3 regions of the Pedococcus sp. P2_A3 genome follow, and region 2 is predicted to be linked to each of the others. Evidence: predicted binding sites of a transcription regulator. Region 2 holds the regulator's gene; each other region holds the start of a gene.
The links. Region 2 encodes LexA, which represses DNA repair genes until DNA is damaged. Its sites were predicted from a motif close to TCGAACANNTGTTCGA; they were not measured.

Region 1: the regulator LexA is predicted to act here: its motif matches at 2,141-2,156, upstream of recA (recombinase RecA).
Region 3: the regulator LexA is predicted to act here: its motif matches at 2,572-2,587, upstream of AC1DX8_RS10705 (HNH endonuclease signature motif containing protein).

What each region holds. Positions count from the first base shown of each region.
Region 1 covers NZ_JBFUCW010000009.1:101,216-106,932, forward strand. The annotation lists gene AC1DX8_RS09645 (YoaK family protein) at 1-160, opposite strand, end outside; gene AC1DX8_RS09650 (regulatory protein RecX) at 202-849, opposite strand; gene recA (recombinase RecA) at 907-1,971, opposite strand; gene AC1DX8_RS09660 (GNAT family N-acetyltransferase) at 2,199-2,651, opposite strand; gene AC1DX8_RS09665 (ABC transporter permease) at 2,648-3,487, opposite strand; gene AC1DX8_RS09670 (ABC transporter permease) at 3,484-4,344, opposite strand; gene AC1DX8_RS09675 (ABC transporter ATP-binding protein) at 4,344-5,273, opposite strand; gene AC1DX8_RS09680 (nitronate monooxygenase) at 5,307-5,717, opposite strand, start outside.
Region 2 covers NZ_JBFUCW010000005.1:53,607-59,323, forward strand. The annotation lists gene AC1DX8_RS05610 (patatin-like phospholipase family protein) at 1-50, shown strand, start outside; gene AC1DX8_RS05615 (NAD-dependent protein deacetylase) at 162-1,040, shown strand; gene AC1DX8_RS05620 (class I SAM-dependent methyltransferase) at 1,021-1,686, opposite strand; gene AC1DX8_RS05625 (N-acetyltransferase family protein) at 1,705-2,238, shown strand; gene AC1DX8_RS05630 (DUF4259 domain-containing protein) at 2,310-2,723, shown strand; gene lexA (transcriptional repressor LexA) at 2,838-3,563, opposite strand; gene AC1DX8_RS05640 (LysM peptidoglycan-binding domain-containing protein) at 3,881-4,279, shown strand; gene AC1DX8_RS05645 (acyltransferase family protein) at 4,326-5,717, opposite strand, start outside.
Region 3 covers NZ_JBFUCW010000011.1:63,070-68,786, forward strand. The annotation lists gene AC1DX8_RS10690 (group II truncated hemoglobin) at 1-154, shown strand, start outside; gene meaB (methylmalonyl Co-A mutase-associated GTPase MeaB) at 184-1,146, opposite strand; gene AC1DX8_RS10700 (acetyl-CoA C-acetyltransferase) at 1,150-2,361, opposite strand; gene AC1DX8_RS10705 (HNH endonuclease signature motif containing protein) at 2,663-4,423, shown strand; gene AC1DX8_RS10710 (hypothetical protein) at 4,549-5,717, opposite strand, start outside.

The sequences.
Region 1 (5,717 bases), on a different contig from region 2:
CGAACCCGACCGAGTTGAGGGTTCCCGCGATGAGGGCGAGCAAGGCGGCGAGGTACTGGTTGCGGCGCAGGGTGCGCTCGGCGCCGGTCAGGGTGGCCAGCCGGCCCGCGACCAGCGTTCCCCGCCCGAGGGAAGCTGGGGGCACGTCGCGAGCAGTCACAGCCGGAGAGTACGCCTGCCCGGTTTCAGTCGGGCTGGTGCTCAGTCGCGCTGGTGCTCGGGCGCGGCCGCGATGGCCTCACGGATGACGGCCATGGACAGCTCGGCCGGGTAGCCCTTGCGGGCGAGCAGGCCCGCCAGTCGCCTCTTCTGCACCAGAGGCTCGAGCCCGTGCATGGACCGGAGCTTCTTGGCCACCAGCTGGGCGGCCCGGTCACGCTCGGCCTCCGGGTCGATCTGGTCGAGGGTCGCCTGCGCCGTCTCGTCGTCCACGCCCTTGGTGCGCAGCTCGCGCGCCAGGGCTCGTCTGGCCAGTCCCCGCCCGGCCTGCTGGGACCGGACGAGCATCCCGGCGTACGCCACGTCGTCGACCAGGCCGACGTCGGTCATCCGGTCGAGCACGGCCTCGGCCACGTCGTCGGGACAGTTGCGAGCCCGCAGCTTGTCACGCAGCTGCTGGCGGCTCTTGGGTGACAGGGCGAGCTGACGCAACACGATCTGGCGGGCCACGTCGTAGGCATCCGGTTCCCCGTCACGGGTCTGCAGGTCGGCTTCGGGGTCGCCCGGGATCGGCTGCCACGCCCGGGGTCGCCGACTCGCCGGCTCTCCCGTGGACGGTGGCGAGGGTTCGCGCGTCGCGGCCAGGGCTGCCTCGAAGGCTGCCCTGGCCGCACTGCGCCGATCCGTCATGTGCGTCGATCCGTCATGTGCGTCGATCGGTCATGTCAGTCGGTCAGTCGGGGTGGCTCAGAACTCGACCGGCACCTCGGGGACCGCCGCCTCGGCCGGCTTGTCGACCTGCGGGCCGATGCCGAGCTTCTCCTTGATCTTCTTCTCGATCTCGTTGCCGAGGTCGGGGTTGTCCTTGAGGAACTGCCGGGCGTTCTCCTTACCCTGTCCGAGCTGGTCGCCCTCGTAGGTGTACCAGGCGCCGGCCTTGCGGACGAAGCCCTGCTCGACCCCCATGTCGATCAGGCCGCCCTCACGCGAGATGCCCTGGCCGTAGAGGATGTCGAACTCCGCCTGCTTGAACGGCGGGGCCACCTTGTTCTTGACGACCTTGACCCTGGTGCGGTTGCCGACCGGGTCGCTGCCGTCCTTGAGGGTCTCGATCCGCCGCACGTCGAGGCGCACCGAGGCGTAGAACTTCAGCGCCTTGCCACCGGTGGTGGTCTCCGGGGAGCCGAACATGACGCCGATCTTCTCGCGGAGCTGGTTGATGAAGATGGCCGTCGTGCCGGTGGTGTTGAGGGCGCCGGTGAGCTTGCGCAGGGCCTGTGACATCAGGCGGGCCTGCAGACCCACGTGGCTGTCGCCCATCTCGCCCTCGATCTCGGCGCGGGGCACGAGCGCGGCCACCGAGTCGATCACGATGATGTCGATGGCACCGGACCGGATCAGCATGTCGGCGATCTCGAGCGCCTGCTCCCCCGTGTCGGGCTGGCTGACCAGCAGGGCGTCGGTGTCGACCCCCAGCTTCTTGGCGTAGTCGGGGTCGAGGGCGTGCTCGGCGTCGATGAACGCCGCGATGCCGCCGGCCCGCTGGGCACTGGCCACGGCGTGGAGCGCCACCGTCGTCTTGCCCGAGGACTCCGGGCCGTAGATCTCGACGACGCGACCGCGCGGGAGACCGCCGATGCCGAGCGCCACGTCGAGCGCGATCGAGCCGGTCGGGATCACGTCGATCGGGGGACGGACGTCGTCGCCGAGGCGCATGACCGCGCCCTTGCCGAACGACTTCTCGATCTGCCCCATCACGCTGTCGAGGGACTTGGACTTCTGGTCCAGGGTTGCGGAGTTCGCTCCAGACATCTTGGCCACCATTCCTTCTTTCATTTCGAGTCGGGCGCGCCTGCCTTCGACCCTCGGGCAGCTGCTCTGCTTGGGTCAGACGCTAGGTGTCGGCACCGACAGCCGTCCGAGTCGCTCGCACGACCTGTGGACGGTGGCTCTGTGGCGGTTCCACCTGGGGACGAAGGTACCGAACACCTGTTCGAAATCCAGCATCCGACACGCGACACGCCGCGAACGGCTCCCGGTCAGGACGCCCGGCCCGCTCGACGCATCGGCGTGTGCGGGATCCCGTCCTCGAGGAACCCCCGCCCGCTGGGAGCGAAGCCGAACCCGGCATACCAGTCCACGAGGTGGGACTGGGCGTCGAGCACCACCGTGCGCTCCCCCGCCACGTCCAGCGCTGCGCGCACGAGGCGGGCTGCCAGCCCCTGGCCCCGGGCCGACGCGACCGTGGCGACCCGACCGATCCGCAGCGCCTCCCCGTCGTCGAGGAGCCGCAGGGTGGCCACCGGCTGGCCGTCCTGCTCCACCCACAGGTGACGCGTGAGGGGTTCGAGGTCACGGCCGTCGAGGTCGAGGTAGGGACAATCCTGTTCCACCACGAAGACCGCTGACCGCAGCGCCCAGAGCCGGTAGGCGGTCAGGCCGTCGAGGTCGGCGAAGCCCGCCGACCGCACCTCGGGGTCGGCGCCGCTCACGAGAGCAGCAGCTTCTCGAGTCGCCGTGCCGTGCCGACGACCCCGATCGCGCCGAGCACCACGAGGTAGCCGACGTGGGCGAGCACGCCCCACCCGACCTCCCCCAGCATCAGCGCGCGCTCCAGCGCGACCCCGTGGTAGAGCGGAGTCAGGCGCACCACCCACTGCAGCGCCTCGGGGTAGGTGGACAGCGGGAAGAAGGTCGCGGAGAACAGGAACATCGGCTGGATCGCCAGGGTGATGTAGTCGAAGTGCACCCAGGACGTCATGAAGGTCGTGGCGAACATCCCCAGGGCGGCGAACGCGAACCCGATGAACACCGCCGCGGGAAGGGCCAGGACCGCCCACCACGAGCCCACGGCCCCGGCCAGCAGGGCGACGACGAGGAAGGCCGCGGAGTACAGCGCACCGCGGATCAGCGACCAGGCGATCTCGCCGACCGCGATGTCACGCGGACCCATGGGAGTCGCGAGCACCGCGTCATACAGCTTGGCGTGGCGCAGCTTGAAGAAGACGTTGAAGGTGGAGTCGAAGACGGCACCGTTCATGGCGGAGGCCGCCAGCAGGGCCGGGGCGACGAACTGGGGGTAGGAGACCTCGGCGCCGGAGTCGGTCGTGACGGTCTGCACCAGCGCACCGATGCCGATGCCGAGCGAGAAGAGGTAGAAGACCGGCTCGGCGAACCCGGTCACCAGGGCGATCCAGCCGTGGCGGAACGAGGTGATGTTGCGCTCGACGAGCATGCGGGCCAGACCCGCCCCGGCAGGCATGGGCACGAGCCCCGCCAGCCTGGTGGAGACCGCGCGGCCCGGGCGCGGTGGGGCCTGGGCGCTCACGGGACCAGCCTCCTGGCGAAGGAGCGTTCGGCCAGCCACCAGCCGACCGCGACGTAGGCCCCGAGCACCACGACGTGCCCGACGAAGGGGCCGACCGCCACCGAGCCCGTCGCCACGTCTCGGCACGCCTCGACCCCGTGCCACAGTGGCGTCACCCAGGCGATCGGCTGCATCCAGCCGGGCAGCTGGTCGATGGGGAAGAACGTGCCGGAGAAGAGCATCAGCGGGGTGACCACCCAGCGGAAGAGGATGTTGAAGCCGTCGTCACCCTCCTGCCGCGCGGTGAACGCGAAGATCGGCGTGACGAACGCCAGGCCCGTGAGGATCGCGATCGGCAGGCAGAAGACCGCCGCCACCGACCGGAACCCGCCGAAGAGGGCCGCCACCCCCATGAAGATCGTCGTGGCGGTGGTGAGGTGGGCGACGACCGCGAGGAAGTGGCCGCGCAGCACGTCGCGCACCGTCAGCGGCGACGCGAGCATCGCGTGGTAGCCCATGTTCCACTTGATGTAGCCCAGCACCTGGTAGGTGGACTCGCCCATCGCGACCCACATCGTCTGGGTCGCGACGATGGCCGGCACCACGAACTGCAGGTAGGGCAGCCCGTCGACACCACCCACCCGGTCGTTGACCAGCGACCCGAGCCCGACCCCCATCGCCAGCAGGAAGAACAGCGGCGAGAGGAACCGGCCGATGATGCTGCCGCGCCAGGTGCGCCGGTAGACCGTGAGGAAGTAGGCGAACACCGCGAGCACCCGCTCGGAGGTCGACAGCGGCGCCCGTGGACCGGGTGCGGCCCGGCTGTGGGTGTCCGTGGGCATGGGCGTGCCGGCCGCGGGAGGGGTGTGGGGCGCCATCAGTCGACCAGGGTCCGACCGGTGAGGTGCAGGAACACGTCTTCCAGCGTGGAGCGTCGCACGAGCGACGACAACGGCTCGATGCCGCGCGCGTGGACGACCGCGGCCGCCTCGTCGCCGTCGTCGGCGTAGACGAGGAGCCGGTCGGGCAGCACCTCGACGCGCTCTCCGATGCCCGCGACCAGGCCCGCGACGTCCTGGTGGTCCTCGGCGTCGAACCGCAGCTCCAGCACCTCACGCGTCGAGTACTCGTCGATCAGCGACCGGGGTGAGCCCTCGGCGACGATCTTGCCGTGGTCCATCACGACCAGTCGGTCACAGAGCTGCTCGGCCTCGTCCATGTAGTGGGTCGTGAGGACGAGGGTCACGCCCGACCGCTTGAGCCGGAAGAGCCTGTCCCACAACACGTGCCGGGCCTGCGGGTCGAGACCGGTGGTCGGTTCGTCGAGCAGGAGGAGCTCTGGGGAGTTGATCAGCGACCGCGCGATGGTGAGGCGCCGCTTCATGCCCCCAGACAGGGGCTCCACCTTGTCACCGGCGCGATCGGTCAGCTGGGCGAAGTCGAGCAGCTCGGCAGCGCGGCTGCGGACCTCCTTGCGGGACAGGCCGAAGTAGCGGCCGTAGACCCAGAGGTTCTCCTCGACGGTGAGCTCCTCGTCGAGGGTGTCGCGCTGCGGGCAGCTGCCGATCCTGGCGCGGATCGCCGGACCGTCCGTGGCGGGGTCGAGACCGAACAACCGCAGCTCGCCACTGGTCACCGGTGACACGCAGCCCACCATCCTCATGGTGGACGACTTGCCCGCCCCGTTGGGACCGAGGAACCCGAAGCACTCGCCCTTGCGCACCGCGAAGTCGATGCCGTCGACGGCGGTGAAGTCGGCGAACGTCTTGGTCAACCCGGTGGCGGTCAACAGGATCTCGTCGGTCACTGGCCCCACGCTAGCGAGGGCCACCGACGCCGATCATCTCCTTTTGGCGTCGGCCAGCTCGTCGACGAGCGTCCGCGCCAGCGCGGCGGCGGGGAGCGACCGCAGGCGCTCGTGCCCGGTGCCCGCCCACAGGTGGACCAGCTCGGCCTCGCCGGTCGCCTTCCCGTGGGCGCGCAACGGAGCCGTGACGTGGTGGACGTGGGGGTATGCCGCGGGGGCGGCTTCGGCGAACAGCTCGGTCCACGTCGTGGTCAGGGCGCGGGCACTGCGGCCGGTGAAGGCCCGGGTCACCGTCGTCCCGCTGCGGTGGGTGAGCTCGTGCCGGTGCACGGGAGCGGTCCCCGCTTCGGGGCAGCCCAGGAAGGCGGTGCCCAGGGCGACGGCGGTGGCGCCCGCCCGCATGACCTCGGCCGCGTCGGCGCCGGTCATCACGCCACCGGCGCC
Region 2 (5,717 bases):
CTGCCGCCCTGGCCGACTCCGCCAAGCGCCGCCTCCTGGGTCGGTCCTGACCGCTCGAGACCGGTCCGGCGCGCCGACGTACCCTTGCACCGTGAGCACGACCAGCCCCGCGAGCACGACGAGCGCCGTAACGAGGACAGCCCCGTGACCAGGACAGCCCCGTGACCAGTCCTGCCCTGCCGGGCGCCGAGCGCGATGCTGACGCCACCACGAGGCAGGACGCACGGCTCGACGCCGTGGCAGCTCTCTTCGAACGCGGCAACGTTCTTGTGCTCACCGGCGCGGGCATCTCCACCGACTCGGGGATCCCCGACTACCGCGGCCCGGACGGCACCCGCCGCGTCACGCCCATGCAGTACTCCGAGTTCCTCGGGTCGTCGCAGGCCAGACAGCGCTACTGGGCCCGCAGCTACGTCGGCTGGCAGCGCTTCAACCTGGCCAGGCCGAACGCCGGTCACGACGCCGTCGCCCGCCTCCAGCAGCGTGGCCTGGTCGGGCCGGTCATCACCCAGAACGTCGACGGCCTGCACCAACAAGCCGGCGCCACCGACGTGGAGGAGCTGCACGGCTCGCTGGCCCGGGTCGTCTGCCTGACGTGTGGCGACCGGTCCTCCCGGTGGGACCTCGACGACCGCATGCGTGCGGCCAACCCCACCTACACGGTGACCAGCGACGAGATCCGGCCCGACGGTGACATCGTCCTCAACGAGCTCGACGTCGACGCCTTCCGCACCCCGCTCTGTCTCGTCTGCGGGCACGACACCCTCAAGCCCGATGTCGTCTTCTTCGGTGAGTCGGTGCCGAAACCGTTGGTGGAGAAGTGTTTCCGGCTCACCGAGGAGGCCAGCGCGCTCGTCGTGCTGGGGTCGAGCCTCAAAGTCATGAGCGGCTACCGCTTCGTCCGGCGTGCGGCCGCCCTCGACATCCCGGTCGCGATCATCACCCGTGGGCCCACCCGTGGAGACGCAGAGGCCTCGGTGCAGGTCGACGCGCCGCTGGCCCCGACCCTCACGGCACTGCTCACCCGGTTGGCCGCCTAGCCACGAGCACGACGTCGATGGCATCGCCGTCCTCGGTGGGGCGCACGTACTCCTCGCACCGCTCGATGCCCAGGTCGCCCGCGGCCTCGCGCAGCTGGTCGGGGGTGTGCAGGAGGGCCGGGTCGGACGGGCCGCCGACGCCTTCGGTGAGGTTGCGCAGGCCGTGACCGACCACCACGAGCGCGCCACCCGGTGCCAGCCAGCCCCGGGTCCGCGAGATGACGTCGGACGGCAGGTGCAGGTAGGACACCAGCACCAGGTCGTAGAGCACGTGCGGTGCCGGGTGCCACGACCGGGCATCGGCGACGACCCAGTCGACCCGCAGGCCGCGGCGGGTCGACTCCTTCTCGCCCTTGGCGAGCCCGACCGACGAGAAGTCGACGGCCGTCACCCGCCAGCCCAGCGCGGCGAGCCACACGGCGTGGCGCCCCTCACCGGCCCCGAGGTCGAGGGCCCGACCCGGTGACCAGTCGCCCACGATCCGCTCCACCTCGGCATTCGGGGTCGCGCTCCAGACGTGCTCGTGCGCGGCATACCGCTCGTCCCAGAGGGCCTGGCGGTCCGTGGGGGTGCCGCGGTCCGGGTCCGGCAGGTCGGGCCGATCGGTCGATCCGTGCCGGTCGGAGTGCTGGTGGCCGTCGCTCATCCCCCTAGCATCGCCGATATGAGCAGCCCCGTCCCTGCCGAGCACCCCCCAACCGTCGTGCGCGACGCGGTATCGGCCGATCTGCCGGCGATGGCCGCCATCTACGACGAGCAGGTGCGCACCTCGCTGGCGACCTTCGACACCGAGCCGCGCGGCGCGGCATACCTCGGCGAGAAGCTCGCGGCCGTCGGCGACGGCAACATCGTGCTGGTCGCCTGCACGGCGGAGGGCGAGCTGCTCGGCTACGCCTTCTCCGGCCCGTTCCGCCCGCGGCCCGCCTACGCGGGCTCCAAGGAGGTGTCGGTCTACCTCGCGGAGTCGGCGCGTGGTCGCGGGCTCGCCCGCCCCCTGTATGCCGCGCTGCTGGCCCGGCTCGACGCCGCACCCGGGGTGCACACCCAGGTGGCGGTGATCGCGTTGCCGAACGACGCGAGCGTGGCCCTGCACGTGGCGTGCGGGTTCGAACGCGTGGGGATCCTGCGAGAGGTGGGGCACAAGTTCGGTCGTTACGTCGATACGGCGTGGTACCAACGGATGAGCCCGCCGCATTAGGGCTGGCGTGTCGCGCCGCCTCTTGGCACCCTCGGAACTGCACCCCTGTCGCAGGCTGTGGAGGTTCGGAGATGGGCGCCATCGGAGCTGGGCCGTTCGAGAACGACGACGCGCTGGACTTCCTCGACGAGCTCGAGGAAGCGGAGCAGGAGGCGCGACGCACCAAGGTCGAGAAGGCGCTCGTGCGGGTGGTGCGCGCGTCGGGGTACATCGAGGCACCGACCATGTCGGAGGCGGTTGCGGCCGCCGCCGTGGTGGCCGCCTGTGACGACTTCGAGTCCGTGGTCGGGGAGCGGAACGTGCCGCGCTGGCTCGACGAGGACCCCATCGAGGTCGACGAGCGCCTCGAGGAGCTGGCGACCCAGGCCTTGCACCGCGCGCTGAAGTCCGACGACAACGAGCTGTGGGAGCTCTGGGCCGACGGGGATGGCGGGGAGCGGTTCGCCACCAAGGTCACCCACCTGCTCGACGCCCTGGGTGACTGAGCCGACCTGATCCGACCCGGCGCCCCATGCCGGACACGCGCCGGACACGCGTGTGCCGCGGCACGCCCGAGGCGCGCCGCGGCACACGGTGCAGCCGGCACCTGAGGGTCGAGGTCAGATGCGGCGCAACACCGCGGTGACCTTGCCGAGGATGGTGGCGTGGTCTCCGTCGATGGGGTCGAACGCGGCGTTGTGCGGCATCAGCCACACCTTGCCGTCCTTGCGCTTGAAGGTCTTCACGGTGGCCTCGTTGTCGAGCATCGCAGCGACGATGTCACCGTTGTCCGCGCTGGGCTGCTGCCGCACGACGACCCAGTCGCCGTCGCAGATCGCGGCCTCGATCATCGAGTCACCGACGACCTGCAGGAGGAAGAGCTGGCCCTCGCCGACGATCTGGCGGGGGAGCGGGAACACGTCCTCGACGGTCTCCTCGGCCAGGATCGGCACGCCCGCCGCGATGCGACCGAGCACTGGCACGTAGGAGGCCTCCGGCCGCTGGTCGTTGACGCCGGTCTCGTCGTAGGTGGCGGTCTCGTCCTCGACGCTCGCGCCGCCGCGGTAGCCCCGCATGTCGGCGGGGGAGTCGGGAGAGACGACCTCGATGGCCCGCGGCCGGTTGGGGTCACGGCGCAGGAAGCCCTTGCGCTCCAGGGTGGACAGCTGGTGGGCGACGGAGCTGGGGGAGGTGAGCCCCACGGCCTCGCCGATCTCCCGCAGGCTCGGGGGGTAGCCGCGCCGGTCCACCGAGTTGCGGATCACCTCGAGCACCCGCCGCTGCCGGACGGTGAGCCCGTCACCGCGATCGCGGTCGGGCAGTTCCTTGACGTTGTCGTCGCTCATGCCGCTTCCTCACTTGAGCAGGTACAGGGACGGGTGCAGGTGCCGGTGGTGCAGGTGTTGGTGCAGGTCAGGTGCCGTGTGGCGCACGGTCCAGAGGGTGTGACGGGTGCGTTGTCAGTGGCCTCTGATGTGCTTGGGGCATGAACACAGCGTATGGCCTTCGAACGTCTGTGCCAAACATGTGTTCGACGCGTGTCTTGATCCGTTCGAACATGCGTGCTAGAAATCACCTAGGCAGTTGTTCGCACACCCGTTCGACCAACTCGACAGACCACGCGGTTCACGCCGCGCCACTGAACGCCACGATGGAGGACCAGATGAGTGCAGCAGTCGCTTGGGACGTCGCCCCCGCTCCGGTGCGGGTTCCCGTTCGCCCGGCTCGACCGCAGCTGGTCTCGGTCCCCACCGGGGCAGCCGTGGCCGCGCTGCCGACCCGCCCGCTGCGCATCACCCGCACCGGCCGGCTGGCCCTCACCCTCACCGTCGTCGTGGCTGCGGTCGCCCTGGCGGTCGCCCTCTTCTCCGGAGGCGCGTCCGCCACCGTGATCGACCACTCGACCACGGTCCGGTCCGGCCAGACCCTCTCCGAGATCGCGACCCAGCAGCTCCCGCAGCTGTCGATGGCCGAGGCCGTCGCCCAGATCCAGATCGCCAACGACCTGACCGGCAGCGACATCCACGCAGGTCAGACCCTGCTGATCCCCGCGGTGGGGTGACGTCCGCCCAGCGAGTGAGGGTCGGTCCCTCCGTGGGATCCGGTAACTACTTGGGCACCGTGCCGAGCTGGCGCTCGACATAGGGCGCGAGCAGGGTGGCGTACTCGATGCTCAGGTGCGACATGTCGCGGTAGACGATGACGTTGCCGATCCGGCCAAAGCAGTTTTTGGCGTCGCAGAACTGTGGCGTCAGGTCGATCACGGTGACCTTCGGGTTGGCCAAGGACCGTGCCGTCGAGAACTCGAGGTCCTCAGGGAGCGCATCTGCCCGGGGTACTTCGCAGTCGCTCGCGCCGTCACGTGACTGCGCGATGCAGGTGGGGATGTTGCGCCCTCCCGTCGACGGGACGTCGCGGATCACGTGGATCCGCTTCCCGGCGTCGATGAACTGCTTCCAGACCGCCTTGTAACCATCAGGGCCGGGGTCACCCAGGTTGCCGCCCGGAGCGTTCGTCCATGCGTAGTCGCTGCTGAACGAGGTCACGAAGACGTCGGTGATCTGGCGGTTGGCCAACACCTCTCGGGTGGCTGCCCGGTTGAATTCCTCGCAGGCCAGCTGACGGTCGTCCGCCGTTTCCTTGGCGAGCACCCGTCGGGCCGTGGTCGCGGGGCAGGACCCCTTCGTCGCCGCGATGACGTCCCACCCCAGTTGCTTGCCCAGCGCGTCCATCAGCGGGGTGAGCGCGCCGGCATGGGAGTCGCCGAGCAGCGCCACCGTGCGCTGCGGATTCTTCTGTTCGCCGAGGTGGCAGGTCTTGAGCGCCGAGGCGGCCAGCGTTTGCTGGCAGCGGGCGAAGATGTCGTTCTTGAGCTGTTGCGCCACCACCTCCGGCGGCACCACGAGGTCGCCGTCACCCGCGACGCTGCGACACCCGTTCGCAGGGTCCAGCGCCGCCGGCCCGAGGCACGTGGCCCCTGCAGCGAGCTGGGCGTCCGCGGCCGCGGCCGCCGTGGCCTCGCGGTGCTGCAGCTCGGCATTGATGCCAACGGTGGACGTGACCAGGACGAGCATGCCGGCAGCGGCGAAGGCGAAGGCCCGCCAGGGTGCCGCGGCGAGCAGGGGCCGCGTGCGCAGCGGGTCCTCGACGAAGGTCTTGCTGAGCCACGCCAGGACGACCGTGACCGCGAGGAGCGCGAGCTTCTCGTGCCAGTTCAGGCGGTGGCCGGTGGCGTAGGGGGTCAGGACGATCAACGGCCAGTGGATCAGGTAGATCGAGTAGGAGATGTCACCGATGAAGCGTGCGGGTCGCAGCGAGAGCCACCAGCCGGCCGTGCTGGCGGCCCCGCGTCCGGCGAGGATGATCGCGACCGTGCCCAGCACCGGCACGAGGGCGATCCACCCCGGGAAGGCGCTGCGTTCGGTGTAGGCGAACCCCGACGCCACGACGGCGACGACTCCGAGCCACCCGAGCACCTGCGCCTTGCGTCCCGTGATGGC
Region 3 (5,717 bases), on a different contig from region 2:
TCCCGATCCCGAGTTCCGGGCGGCCCTGCGGGCCTACATGGAGTGGGCGGTCGCCGACGTCAACGAGTTCCACGACGAGGACTCCACCGTGCCGACCGGCCTGGGTATGCCGCGCTGGGACTGGGAGGGTCTGGTCACCTCCGGTCGCGACTGACCTCGGCGCGGACGCGAGGTGCGGGGCGCTCAGGCGAGGGCGTCGACGACCTGGTCGGCCGCGGCATACGGGTCGGTCGTGCCGTCCACGACGGCGGCGGCAAGCTCGTCGACACCGTTGCCGTGGCGCAGGTCGCCCATCTTGGCGCGCAGCGCCTGGAGGGCGATCGACTCGATCTCGTCGCCGGCCCGGCGGACTCGTCGATCGCGCAGGGTGCCGGACTCCTCCATCCACGACGTGTGCTTCTCGATCGCCTCGATGACCTCGTCGATGCCCTGCCCCTGCTGGGCGACGGTCTTGATGACCGGGGGACGCCAGAGGCCGGGCTCGGTGCGGTCGCCGAGCGAGATCATGTGGCGGATGTCGCGCACCGTGGCGTCGGCGCCGTCGCGGTCGGCCTTGTTGACGACGAAGATGTCGCCGATCTCGAGGATGCCCGCCTTGGCGGCCTGGATGCCGTCACCCATGCCCGGTGCCAGCAGGACGATGGTCGTGTCGGCCAGCCCGGCGATCTCGACCTCCGACTGCCCGACGCCCACGGTCTCGACGAGGATCACCTCGCACCCGGCGGCGTCGAGCACGCGCAGCGCCTGGGGGGTCGTCCACGACAGGCCGCCGAGGTGTCCACGGCTGGCCATCGAACGGATGTAGACGTCGGGGTCGAGCGCGTGGTCCTGCATCCGCACCCGGTCACCGAGCAGCGCACCACCCGAGAACGGCGATGACGGGTCGACGGCGAGGATGCCGATTCGCTTGCCCTGCTTGCGAAATGCGCCGACGAGGGCGTTGGTGGACGTCGACTTGCCGACGCCGGGACTGCCGGTGATCCCGATGATGTGCGCCTGCCCGGTGTGCGGCGCGAGTGCCGCCATCACCTCGCGGAGGGCAGGGTGGCGGTCCTCGACGAGGGAGATCAACCGCGCGACGGCGCGGGGCGACCCTGCCCTGGCCGACTCGACCAGGGCAGGGACGTCGACGGTGCGGGGAGCCAAACGTCAGACGCTGTCGGAGGTGCTCGGGACGCGCACGATCAGCGCGTCACCCTGGCCGCCACCGCCACAGAGGGCAGCGGCGCCGACCCCGCCGCCACGACGCCCGAGCTCGAGGGCGAGGTGGAGGGCGATCCGCGCGCCGGACATGCCGATCGGGTGGCCGAGGGCAATGGCCCCACCGTTGACGTTCACCTTGTCGACGTCGATGCCGAGCTCCTTCGCGGAGGCCAGGCCCACGGCCGCGAACGCCTCGTTGATCTCGACGAGGTCGAGGTCGGCGGGGGTGATGCCCTCGCGCTCACAGGCCTTGGCGATGGCGCGGGCGGGCTGCTGCTGGAGGGTGGAGTCGGGGCCGGCGACGACGCCATGTGCGCCGATCTCCGCGATCCAGGTGAGCCCCAGCTCCTCGGCCTTCGTCTTGCTCATGACCACGACGGCAGCCGCGCCGTCGCTGATCTGGCTGGCCGAGCCGGCCGTGATGGTGCCGTCCTTGGAGAACGCCGGACGCAGCTTGCCCAGCGTCTCGGTGGTCGTGTCGGCGCGGATGCCCTCGTCGGTCTTGAACTCGAGCGGGTCGCCCTTGCGTTGCGGGATGGAGACCGCGACGACCTCGTCGTCGAAGAGGCCGTCCTTCCAGGCGCGCGCGGCGAGCTGGTGGCTGCGGGCGCTGAACTCGTCCTGCTGCTCGCGGGTGAACTCCTGGTCGCCGGTGTTGGCCTGCTCGGTGAGCAACCCCATCGCCTGGTCGGTGAAGGCGTCCCACAGGCCGTCGAAGGCCATGTGGTCGCGCATCGTCACGTCGCCGTACTTGAAGCCCTCGCGGGACTTCTCGAGGAGGTGTGGAGCGTTGGTCATCGACTCCTGACCCCCGGCGACCACGATGTCGAACTCACCCGCGCGGATCAGCTGGTCGGCCATCGCGATGGCGTTGATCCCGGAGAGGCAGACCTTGTTGATGGTCAGCGCGGGGACCGTCATCGGGATGCCGGCCTTGGCGGCGGCCTGGCGGGCGGGGATCTGGCCCGCACCGGCCTGGAGCACCTGGCCCATGATGACGTAGTCGACCTGGTCGGGGCTCACCCCGGCCTTCTCGAGGGCACCCTTGATGGCGAAGCCCCCGAGGTCAGCGCCCGAGAAGTCCTTGAGCGAGCCGAGGAGGCGGCCCATGGGGGTGCGGGCACCCGCGACGATGACGGAAACGGGACGGTCAGACATGGTTGGAGGCCTCCAGCGCCATTGGGGATTACCTGGGTTCACTCTAATGCGCGAGGCGGTATGCGGGTCCGCCCGGGCGGGTGGTGCTGACCACACTCGGGTATGCCGCGTGGTCACGGACGTCAGCCGGTCGCCTCACGAATCCCGTTGCCGGACTTCAGGATTCGTGGATCCATCGGGTTGACAGGCCGCGTTTGCCCTGAATAGACTTCGAACACACGTTCGAAGTAGTGGATCGTAGCGATGGATCGTGATGACCGGGGGGTTGATGGCTGTGCGCGGTTGGACAAGTACGAGAGCGGTGTCGTCGGCGACGCCCTCGTTCGGCTCCGGCTCGCTCACCGCCGCCATCGTGCGCGACGCCGACCCGACGGTCCTCGCGGCGGCCGTGTTCGCGCTCTCGAAGTCCGACGTCGCGGCGCTTGACCGGAGCGAGGCAGAGGCCTACATCGTGGCCTGCGAGCGGGTGGCGGCCGCCGTCGAGTCTCGCCAGTCGCTCGCCATGGACACCCTCGCGGCTCGCGTCGAGGACGACCACTTCCGACGACTCGAGGAGTCGGGTCTGTCGGTGGGAGCCGCCGGGATCGACACCCACGGGCTGGTGGCCTCGGCCCTGTCCCCCGCCCTGCACTGCGCGACGCGCACGGTGCAGCGCCGTCTGGTCGCGGCGCGATGGCTGGCCTGCGAGTTCGGTGCGACGTTCGACGCCGCCTGGGACGGCGACCTCGAGCGTCGCCGCACTGAGGTGGTGGTCGAGGCGGGCCTGTCGGTGCCGGCGGAGCTGCGCGGCGCCTTCGAGGCACTGGTCCTCGAGTCCTCGGTCGACGAGGTCACCGGCGAGTACGTCGTGGTGTCCGACCGGGTGCGTGAGCTGTCGCGCGCCGAGCTCGCGAGCCGGGCGACCAAGATCGCCCGCGAGCTCGACCCGTCCAGCGAGGAGACGGCCGCCGCCCGTGCCAGGGACGGCCGCCGGGTCGTCATCCAGCCCGACCGCGGCAACCCCGGCATGGCTCGCTGGGTCGTGACCGTCCCCACCGACGCCAGCCGGCGGATGGCCGCGGCGGTCGACGCGCTGGCCGGTGACTACGCGCGGGCCAACCCCGGCGCCCCGATCGACGCCGCGCGGGCGGATGCGCTGACCGACCTCGTGCTCTCCAGCGCTGAGGTGTCGACGGTGGTCGAGCTGCTGGTGCCGGCCCTCCCGGCCACGGCAGTGCTCGTCGCGTCGCAGTCCGGCCACGCGTCGGCACCCGCTGACCCGACGCCCGACCCGGACACGTCGGCAGGCGCGCACCCGTCGGCAGGCGCGCACCCGTCAGCAGGCTCGGACGAGGTTCGTCAGCGCACGCAGGGGCAGACCGTCCGCTGGGTCATTCCCGGGGTCGTCGACGACCCACGACACGGCGCACTCGCCCCTGAGGTCGTGGCGAGGCTGCTCAGCGACCCCGACGTCGCACTTCGGCTGGCGCGCCTCGACCCGGACGGTTCGATCGTGCAGGACCCCACCACCTACAGACCGAGCGCCTCGGTCCGGCGGCGGGTCCGGTCGAGGGATGGCGGCTGCAGGTTCCCCGGGTGCAACGTGCCCGCCCGCAACACCGATCTGGATCACGTCGTCGCCTTCCCGCACGGCCCCACCGACCCCGCCAACCTCGTCTGCCTGTGCCGCACCCACCACGGGTTCAAGCACCACGGCGGGTGGACGCTGAGCCTTTCCACCAACGGCACGGTGACCTGGCGGGCCCCGGACGGGCGCAGCTGGGTCACGGAGCCTCGACCCCACGGGATCCGCGCCGACCTGCAGCTCACTGACGGGCTGGATCCCCAGCGGCGGCACGACCTCCGCCGTGGGTGGCTGCCGGGGTTGCCCGTCGGCATGACCCCGGCCGACCTCCTCGGTGCCGAACACTGCCTCCCCGACGACCCACCCGAGAGCCCGCACACCCCGCCTGCCCCGCCCGACTGGGCCGACCTCGACCCAGCCCGGAAACCGGCAGTGGCAGTGAACTCCTGGTCAGCCCTCGAACAGCACCTCGAACGCCTGCTGGCCCTCGCAGCCTGACCTCAGCGCGGCCTGGCGTCCGACCGCTCCGCTGAGCCACCACCTCCCGACTCCTGGCCAGGGGTGCGGCACCGATCCCCAGATCCGGCGCCAGCATGCGGCACCGGTGGCCGCACGTGGGTCGATCAGCCGGTGTGGACGTCGGTGACCCGCTGGCCGTCGGGGGCGATGATCGACACGGTGATGCGCAAGGGGCCGGACAGCGGGATGAAGGCTTCGTACGGCGGCGGGGGGTTGAGCCCGCGGCGAGGCCGGTTGCGCACGACGACGATCTCGGTGGTTCGGGGGAACCCGCCCGACGCCAGCGGGATCTCGTCGAGGGGGAACGACCCGGAGAGGGTCCGTGGTCGCAGCCCCGGACCGACCGGCGGCCGGAAGGGCTCGCGCGGCAGGAAGGGACCGCCGGGGCGGACCCCTTCGCCGGGCAGTGGACCGGGGAGCCGTCCGGGGAAGGGCTCGGGCACGATCGGTCCCGGCGGCAGCGGCCCGGGCTCGATCCCACCGGGACCGATCGGCCCCGGACCGACCGGTATCGGACCGACCGGCCCCGGGCCGACCGGTATCGGGAGCGGACCGAGCAACCGCTGCTGGGCGACGATCTCCATCACGTAGGGCGGCCTGCGGCGGTAGCTCGCAGTGGTGATGATGCCCAGGTGCACGCCCCGCCCGGCGATCGCGAACACGTCGACGATCGAGACGGTCACGTCCGGTGGTGGCGGCACCCACCCGGGCACGGTCAGCTCGCGGACCACCTCGCGCCCGAACGGGTCGACCAAGCGCACCCGCACGTCCACCGGATCGGCGGCCACCGGGCGGGTGAACCACAGGGCAAGTGGTGAGCGACCCGCCGCCCGAGCCCCCTGCTCGAGCACCGGGGTGGTCGCTGCCGCAGCGGGGGCACTGGCGAGCGGGGTGGTCGGCACCGCCTGCAGCTCGATCGACGCCACGGCCTGGGCGCCCGCCTCGCCATCGAGCCGGTGGACCCCGGCGGGCAGCACCCTCGGTGGCGCCGTCGTGGCCGACCGCACCACGACACCCCGGTGGTCCGGCCCCCACACGTCGGCGGCCAGCGGTTCGAGCTCGGGCGGCCCGGGCGGCACGAGCAGGGCGACCACGTCGGAGGCCGGTGACGGCAGTCCGCGTTCGCCCTTCTGCGGCACGACATCGACGGGCACGGCAACGGCACGCAGCAGCCACTGGTCCCACCTGCCCGGGAGGGTGCCCGTCCACGTCGCCGAGTAGATGGGCTGCCCCAGCACGGGGTCGACGTCCGTCGGTGACGGGACCGTCGTCA